2 regions of the Solibacillus sp. FSL W8-0474 genome follow, and region 1 is predicted to be linked to the other one. Evidence: predicted binding sites of a transcription regulator. Region 1 holds the regulator's gene; the other holds the start of a gene.
The links. The regulator LexA, encoded in region 1, represses DNA repair genes until DNA is damaged. The targets are predictions, from matches to a motif close to CGAACATATGTTCG.

Region 1 (4,791 bases):
AATACCTTGTTATTTCACGATATAATTGTATAAACTTAAATTAGAAATTTCAAGGAGGAAATTATATGAAGAAAAGTATTGCGATTGATATGGACCAGGTTTTAGCTGACTTTTATTCTAAGTTACGTATTACTTACAATGAGAATTTTGGCACTTCCTTTACGGACGAGGAATTTTTATTAACTACGCAGCGTGATTTACCACGTGAAGATGCGAAGAAACTATTTGCACTATTAAATGAGCCAGATTATTTCCGTGATTTGGACTTACTGGATGACGATGCAATTGAAGTCATTCAGGAGCTGCAGGAGCATTATGAAATCTTTATAGCTACTGCTGCAATGGATGTACCGGGATCATTCACAGCCAAATATGATTGGCTAATCAAGCATTTTCCATTCATCAAAACACAAAATATTGTATTTTGCGGAAATAAAGCAGTTATACATACCGATTATTTAATTGACGACAGTCCAAGACAACTTGCGGCATTTAAAGGAACAGGACTATTGTATTCAATGCCATACAATCGGGCAGAAGAAGGATATACACGCGTCCATAATTGGAAAGAAATTAAGGAATATTTTATAAAACAACTTGAAATTGTATAGTCAAACAGGGTCTGCATTTAGCAGCCCCTTTATTTGTAAATTTTTGTAGTCATTTAAGGCGATATAATAGTATAATTTAAAATATTTGAATTATTTTTTAACTTTAAGGGGATAGAAAATGAAGCCGATTATTGGATTAACGATGTATGACTTTGACAAGAAAATGGATATTAATAATGTCTATTTAACATCAATTGAACAAGCAGGGGGAATTCCGATTTGTATTCCGAATGCGACGAAAGGCAATGTTGAGGCTTTATTGGATATTGTTGATGGTATTGTATTAATTGGTGGTGCGGATATCGATCCGTTATTATTTAATGAAGAGCCGCATCGTAATATCGGGAGTGTAGTACGAAAGCGTGATGACAGTGATCTTTTATTAATGAATGAAGCATTTAAAAGACAAATGCCCATTCTAGGTATTTGCCGAGGACAGCAGATTTTGAATGTAGCCTTTGGAGGTACGATTATTCAGGATATTCCATCACAGGTAGAAAATATAGTCCAACATAAGCAACCATCCAAGCGCGGAGAATTAGCCCACACTGTTGATGTGAAAACACCAAAGTTTAAAGCGATTTTTGGAGAAGAATCATTTCGTGTGAATACTTTCCATCACCAATCAGTAGGGAAATTAGGGAAAGGTCTGATCACATCGGCTGTTGCAAAAGACGGTATAATTGAGGGAATAGAGCACGAATCCCATCCATATTGTGTGGCTGTACAGTGGCACCCTGAAGAGTTGGCACCAAACGGTGATATTTATGCACAACGTTTATTTAGTAGTTTTATAAATGCATGTAAAAAATAAAGGAGGACCCAGTCGATTTCGGCTGGGTTTTTTGTTTGAAAAAGAAAAAGCTTGCCGATTCTATTAGAATGGCAAGCTTTTAATTAATGAATATTTCGATATAGCCCTACTACTTTACCTAAAATTGATACTTGATTAACAATAATCGGCTCCATTGAACTGTTTTCAGGTTGTAGACGGAAATGAGTTTTTTCTTTGTAGAAACGCTTCACAGTCGCCTCATCTTCTTCGGTCATTGCAACAACAATTTCTCCATTGCTTGCAGTAGAAGTTTTCTTGACGATAACGTAATCCCCATTTAATATGCCTGCTTCAATCATTGATTCACCCATTATTTCAAGCATAAATAACTCATCTTCTGATGATCCATATGCATCGGGCAGCGGGAAATATTCTTGGATATCTTCAATAGCTGAAATAGGTAAACCAGCTGTAACTTTACCGATTAATGGTACGTGAATTACACCTTGCTTAGCTATTGGTAGCTCTTCTTGATCTAAAATTTCAATGGCACGCGGTTTAGTAGGGTCGCGACGTATAAGCCCTTTACTTTCTAATCGAGCTAAATGCCCGTGGACAGTTGAACTAGAAGCTAAACCTACTGCCTCTCCAATTTCACGAACTGAAGGCGGATAGCCTTTTGAACGAACTTCCTCTTTTATAAAAGTTAGAATAGCTTCTTGTCGCTTGGAAATTTTTTGTGTCAACTAACTCACCTCTTTATCATGCTATTTTTCTTAGTGTAAGTATAGCAGTATGCGAACACGAATGCAAACATAAGTTCGAAAAAACGGTTGACAAAAACATATGTTCGTATTATTATGGGAACAAACATTCCGAACGTATATTCGAAAAGAGGGGTTTTTATTATGAAAAAAATTAAGTTAAACAGCTTCACATCAATGTTTCTCATGTTTTCTATTCTATTATTGGTATTAATATTCCATAAAGACAATAATATAGAATTATACGAACAAGTATCTATCGAACAAGGAGATACTTTATGGTCGCTTGCAGACCATTATCGTGGTAAAATGGCAACGCATGATTGGATAAACAAAGTGAAAAAAGAAAACGGCCTACGAGATGGAAAAGTTGTTTCAGGACAAATATTGGTTGTACCAGTTGAAAAGGAAGCCCAATATATTGTTCAGTTGAATGAATCATCCGATGTGTCGACAATTAAGGTAGCGAGAGATAATAATGAAAAAAACTAAAGCAGTAATTTATTGCCGAGTCAGTACCGAAAAAAGTGCGCAAGAAACATCGTTGCAGCGCCAGCAAGAGGAACTTACGAAATATGCAAGAGCATTCGGTTTTAAAGAAGTAGAGATTTTTACGGATCAACATAGCGGCTATGACGTGGAACGTGATGGATTACTGGATATGCTCGATTATATGAGGGAAAATAAGATCAAAGCATTATTTGTTCAGGACGAAACTCGTTTAGGGCGAGGGAATGCAAGAATGGCAGTTCTCCATCTATTACAAAAATACGAAGCGACTGTTTATACATTGAATGATGCTGGTCCTGTAGTGTTAAATGAGATGGATACGATGCTGCTTGAAATATTGGCTGTAGTTGAAGAGTATCAGCGACGTATGCACAATGCTAAAATTCGTCGGGGAATGCGTCGAGCAGTAGAAAACGGGTATCAACCCCAAAATAATTTAAAAAACCGTGGGAATATTGAAGGTCGCGAACGAAAGGATGTACCAGTTGAAGAAATTGTTCAGCTCCGTCAAAAAGGCTTAACGTTTGCTGAAATAGCCACTACCATATCAGGCTTGGGTATACCCATTAGTAAAGCAACAGTACATAGACGATATATTGAATATATGGAGCATTTTGAAGATTAAAATTGTCCTTAAGATATCGCAACACAATTACAGGAATTCTATAGCAATTATAAAAATTAACTAAAGTATTACAGAAGAGTCACGTTCATTTGAGCGTGGCTTTTTATTATGATTTATTTAGTTTGTGGAATGATATGAATCAGAAGGTATTAAAGTATTAGGAGGAGAAATTTTGGACGTATTATTAGAACAAATTCGTAAAGATCTGGACTATTTAAATTCACAAGGTAAGCACGTAAAAAAAATTAAAATGAATTCTAAGGTTTTTGAAAGGATGACTAACAAGCTTACTGATGTTGAAGTTAAGAATGATGCGGTTACTGTATTTGGAATTAGTATTGAAGCAGATGACAATACCGAAAAATTTGCATTTATTTTAGATGAGGCGACTAGGACTTAAGTAGAAAGGCTCTGTAGTGAGCATAATATGTATAAAAACATTTAAATTGGTTGAAGGGAAGGGGCCGACACCAACGTGAACAGCGAAATTTATTTTGCGACGAGTAATCGCAGGAGAACCAACGTCTAAGACGACAGACTCAAGTCGTTCCCATGGAAAGTGTTCCCGGATCGGATACCAATTTTTCACGCATCAGAAAAAGCGTTTTTTATAGCGATGATGAATAAATGAGTGAATATAATCTTAAGTTTAATTGCATTCCATAGTAAAATTTATGTCGTGTTTTTAGCTCAAACCTTATTATTTCAATGTTTTTACGCTGTAAGAGTAGTTACTTTCAAAGCGTTTTTACTTGCCCTTCCAGTCTTTTTTTTATACCTTTGTATTATTGGTATGTAGAAAGGTGAGATTAAGATGTTATCAAAAGAAAAATTAGCTCGAATTAATGAGCTTTCAAAATTAGCAAAAGAAGGAAAGTTAACGGAAGAATTAGCAAAGGAACGTACGGCACTGCGCAAGGAATATTTAGACACATTCCGTTCGACTATGCGCGATACGATAGAGCATATGAAAGTTATTGATGAAGAAGGTAATGATGTAACGCCAGAAAAATTAAAACAAATAAAATCGCAAAAAAACTTTCTAAATTAGAATGTTTAATAATATGACACATTTCTTATAAAGTATGACATATTTTAATAAACTCAATTAGAAAAGATTGTTTTCTTAGGGGAATTTGTCTAAACTATAGGATGTAGAATTATCGTACGAGAAAGGATGTCACACAATGACACAACAGATGGATCAGTTAGCAATTAGCGCAATCCGTACATTATCAATCGATGCAATAGAGAAGGCAAACTCAGGTCACCCAGGTTTACCAATGGGTGCAGCTCCAATGGCTTATACTTTATGGACGAAGCAATTACGTCATAACCCACAAAATCCAAATTGGTACAATCGTGACCGCTTTGTATTATCGGCTGGACATGGCTCAATGCTTTTATATAGTTTATTGCACTTAGGTGGATATGGTTTAGAGATGGAAGAAATAAAAAATTTCCGCCAGTGGAATTCTAAAACTCCAGGACATCCGGAATATGGTC
Region 2 (4,791 bases), 980 kb from region 1:
GGTAGTGGCCGATGTTTGTTCTTCAATCGAACTTGCAATTTCTTGTGTTTCAGCTGTTACCTCTGTTGTCATTTCATGGACTACTAACATGGAAGATAGCACAACATTTTTTTGCTGTTGCATTGTCGATACATCTTCCATTGTTCTAGTAATGGATTCTTTCATATTTTCCAAAGTATCGGACAGCTGTTTAATTGCATTATTAACAGTATCAACAGCTACTTTTTGATTATCGCTAATTTCATTTGTTTGCTGCATTACTTGAACAAGTTGCTCTGTATCTTCCAATATACTTTTAATAATTTCCTGAATATTTGTAGTTGCTGCTTTTGAATTCTCGGCTAATTTTCTTACCTCATCAGCCACAACAGCAAACCCCTTACCGTGTTCGCCTGCTCTAGCAGCTTCAATAGATGCATTTAGTGCAAGTAAATTTGTTTGTTCTGTAATTTGAGCAATTAATTTTGTTACTTGTGAAATTGATTTTGTTTTATCATCCAGATTGCTTGCAACAACCGTTACTTCCTGGAATGCTCTTTCTAAATTTGTATATGTTTCTTCTAACTGATCAACTTTATGAATAGTTGTATTTGCTTCAATGAGCGCTTCAGCTGCATCATCTGCCACTTGTTTTGATTGTAATTCAATTGTCTCAATACCCTCTGCTAATACATGGAGAGCATTAGAACCATCTTGCATTTTTTCAGCCTGTTTACTACTACTCATAGCAATTTCTTCAATACTAGTAGAAACATTATATAATGCTTGTTCATTTTCTTGAGCGATAATTGCTAAACTATTTGATGAATTACGAATTGCATTAGTATTTTCATTTACTTGAAGGACTAAACGATGAACACCATCCAGCATTTGATTGTAATGGTTTGCCAGATCAGCAATTTCATCATTTGAATTCGTTTCAAAGCGGGAGATAAAATCACCACTTGCTGTTCTTTCAAATACTTTTTTTAAATTACTAAAAATCTGAATTAGTTTAATTGACATGAAATAAGCGAATAAACAACCAATGATTAATCCAATAATAAGTGATATCCAACCGTTAATTGTAAACTCCTTTAATTTTTCAGCAAAATTATCTTTATCTATAACAGAGACAATCTTCCAATTGTTTTTTTCTATTGTCTGTATTTCACCCGAATAATCAACACCAGCCCAATTAAATTGTTCAATTTGATTATTTGTATTTGAATCATTTAAAAGCCAGCTAAATTCCGTAGCTAATTCACGAGGATTTAATAAATCCGAAACCCCCTCAATTTTACCGGAGTTATCAGCATTAATATTTTTTCCGTCTCCATCTTCAATAAATGAAGAAACGATAAGACCATTTGGATCAACAATCATCAATTGGGAAGAGGTACCTTCTTCAATACTTTCTCGTATTGAACCAATCGTTGAGAAGTCAATATCAAAGCCGACTGCACCAACTAACTTTCCATTATTAAATATGGGAGCAATAACCGAAGTCATTAATTGATTTACGCCAGTGTCCAAATAGATATCCATCCACTGTAGGTTCGGATTACTGTTTAACTTTGCGAATGTTTGAGAGTCACGAACATCCCAATCGTATGTAATTTCCGGTGTCACGTGTAACTTGCCAGTTTTAAAGTCCATGAAATAAACCGCTAAATAATCACTATTCTGTTCTTGAAGCGTTTTTGTTATTTTGTCAATTTGGGTATAATCTTTTTCTTCATTTGTTAAGATTGCCTCTACCACCTGACTAAATTGTAGAATAGCGGATTCATAATTCAATAAGCCTAAAGATACTTGATTAACTGCATTCTTTGCATTATCAGAAGAGGTTTGATGATTTTCCTCCTCCAGAATGTTACGCACGTTCCACTGACTAAAAACTACAGTTATGCCGACTGCTAAAACGATAGCAAAAGATATATAAATCATCCACTTCGCTTTTAATGTAAGATTTTTAAAAAAATTCACTTGTTTCACGTCTTTCTTTTGACTAAATATTTACTTTTACACCGAAAAGTAGAAAGTTTATCCGAATAAAAGTATATATACGTGTAGGACTAATGTCTATAGAAATTACTGCATCGAGGGCAAAATGCATTATAATTACAATTTTCTAAATAATATTACTATTTAATGGGTATACTGTGTATGATAATTAATAAATTACTTTTTATGGCTGAAGAATTGATATTTGACGGTTGCAAATATTGTTTGAGGAAAGAAATTAGAGGTTGTCTCTTTATATAGTAATTACAGGATGAATGAAGGCTTTTAGAGCTTTGTTGTAAAAAATAAAAAGTCTTATAGAAAATAAATATTTTATTTTAACCTAACTTAAAATACGTTGTCAACAAATAAATTGTATTTTTGTTTAAGAAATGTTATAATAGACTTACAATTGTGGTATTTCGAATTCTGCTGTAAATGCAGAGAGAATTTGGAATACGTTTTTTAATAGTCTTTTTCAAAATTAAGGTAAAAATTCAAACAATTGTGTGTGGTTTATTAGAAGTTATTTAATTTAATAATAAATTTACCTGTAAAAATGTGAAGGAGGACTATAATAATGAATTTAATTAATAAGAAAGTTACCCATAAGCTGTTTGGTATGGGAAGTGTTGTTAAACATAATGATTCAAGTATTGAAATCCATTTTGAAACGGAAAAGAAAAAATTTGTTTTCCCTGATGTATTTGAAAAACACCTGAAACTTCATGATAAAGGTGATGCGAGTTCACTTGAAAAAATTATTGAAAAAAGAGAGCTAGAGCGAAGAGAGGAAGAATGGCAAAAGGAAGAAGAATTAAAACTTTTGCGAAAAAATCAAGATCTTCGCCAACAACATGAAAAACTTATGAAAAACCATAAACTTCATCCCGAATCCCAGATGGTTTTTTGGTGTGATGAAGAAGAGCAAAGTACGGCATTTACAGAGTGGAAAGTTTTCTCTGGCGTTGCTAAAAGTGGAGTTAACAAGGGGAAACCAAACAAACCAATACGATTGTTTGAAAATAGTGCAGTCTTATTAACTGCAGTAGATCCTGACTCGTCAGAAAAAGAAAGACGTATTTTAGGTGTTTACATGGTGAAGGAAGATTTTATCGGAAAGCTTAGCCAAGATGGTAATATTCCTGCCCATTCAAAGTTCAGATTAAAACTTACAGAAGAGGAAGCGAATAATATGCTCTTCTGGAATTACTATGTAAATGAAAAGTTTACTCATAAAATGACTTGGAATACAGGTAAACACCGTTACTTTAATAACCTTTGGATGGCACAAATTTTACGCGACATAGTATCGCTTAAAACTGATCCACAGGAACAAGAGCTGGCACAACAATTTTTTGATTACTTCTGCAAAATCAACAAAATATCAGCTCAAGAGTTACCAAATCCAAATGGTGCATTAAAGCGTATTTAATTTTTTGTTCCATTTTAAAAAGAGAGGTTGCAACCTGCAATCTCTCTTTTTGCGCATTCAAAACTAAATGGATGAATCCCAAATACTTTCCATCAATCAAAAATATAACGAATTACATCTATTGCTTGGTCAACAGTTTCTACGGTTACATTTGCTTTATTGGAAAGTTCCTTTAAAGGGTGAATCAATGACTCTGGTCGAATAATAATAGTTGGCTTGTTCATAGCAATAGCCGTACTTGCATCCATTGCGGTATTCCACTGTTTATACTTTTCGCCGAATAAGGCAATGACGATATCAGCTTTTTGCATTAATACTTGTGTTCTGAAATTATTAATATCCGATGCTGCATTATCTTTATGGAAGTTAGAAGGCTGCTCCCCTAAAATTTCTTCTCCAATATTATCAGAACGATCATGGTTTGTTTGTGGAGCTACGAAGCGTAGTGGGAGATTATTTTCCTTTGCCTTTTGTGCAACTTCTTCCCGCCAATTGTCATGAATCTGTCCTGCAAGATATACTGTCAGTTCCATTCCTATCCCTCCTATTATTTTCACTATAAACTAATACTACCTAAAGTAATGGAGATTTTAAAGGAAACTAATTGTAAGGATGAAGTAGGACGAAGATATGTTATGGTGGAAAGTAAGAATAATAAAAGCAAATAAGGAGATTTGAAATGAATATTGGTATAGTTGGGGCGGGTGCAATCGCTCATTTTTTATTAAATGAAATTAACCAAAAGGACCATAATGATTTACGAATTAAAAGTGTATTCGTAAAGGATAAGAGAAAGTACGAAACAGTTGCATCGCAATTCGAGGTTGAATTATTTACGGATCTCACTGATTTTCTAAGTTCGGGTATTGACGTTGTAGTAGAAGCGGCGAATATAAATGCTGTGAAAGATCTAGTACCAGACATTATAACTCAAAAAGATGTTGTGGTAATCAGCGTCGGTGCATTTGCAGATATGGAACTAGTAACCAAAGTCAGTCATCTTGCACACAAGTATAATAATGATATTCATTTACCTTCAGGAGCAATTGGGGGCTTGGACATTTTACAAAATGCACATGCCCTCGGTAAAGTTACTTATGTTTCACTCACTACTCGTAAGCCAGCAAGTTCGTTAATTACTGAGGAAATTGAGGAAGCTCAAGTCGTATTCGAAGGGAAAGCAGCAGAAGCAATCGAGCGATTTCCTAAAAATATGAATGTTTCCATTGTCCTTGCACTGGCCGGGATTGGTATGGAAAATACTAAGGTAACTTTAATTGCGGATCCACATATTGAAAAAAACATTCATCATGTTGAAATAACGGGAGAGTTTGGGGAAGCAACATTTACGATTAAAAATAATCCATTGC

Region 2: the regulator LexA is predicted to act here: its motif matches at 2,485-2,498, upstream of NYE67_RS17935 (malate synthase).

What each region holds. Positions count from the first base shown of each region.
Region 1 is NZ_JBBOQJ010000001.1:2,548,332-2,553,122, reverse strand. Features, by position in the region: gene NYE67_RS12885 (5' nucleotidase, NT5C type) at 66-611, shown strand; gene NYE67_RS12880 (gamma-glutamyl-gamma-aminobutyrate hydrolase family protein) at 730-1,425, shown strand; gene lexA (transcriptional repressor LexA) at 1,509-2,132, opposite strand; gene yneA (cell division suppressor protein YneA) at 2,295-2,642, shown strand; gene NYE67_RS12865 (YneB family resolvase-like protein) at 2,629-3,285, shown strand; gene NYE67_RS12860 (lactate dehydrogenase) at 3,458-3,685, shown strand; gene NYE67_RS12855 (DUF896 domain-containing protein) at 4,100-4,336, shown strand; gene tkt (transketolase) at 4,473-4,791, shown strand, end outside.
Region 2 is NZ_JBBOQJ010000001.1:3,524,026-3,528,816, reverse strand. Features, by position in the region: gene NYE67_RS17940 (methyl-accepting chemotaxis protein) at 1-1,968, opposite strand, end outside; gene NYE67_RS17935 (malate synthase) at 2,567-3,421, shown strand; gene NYE67_RS17930 (YtoQ family protein) at 3,514-3,954, opposite strand; gene nadX (aspartate dehydrogenase) at 4,101-4,791, shown strand, end outside.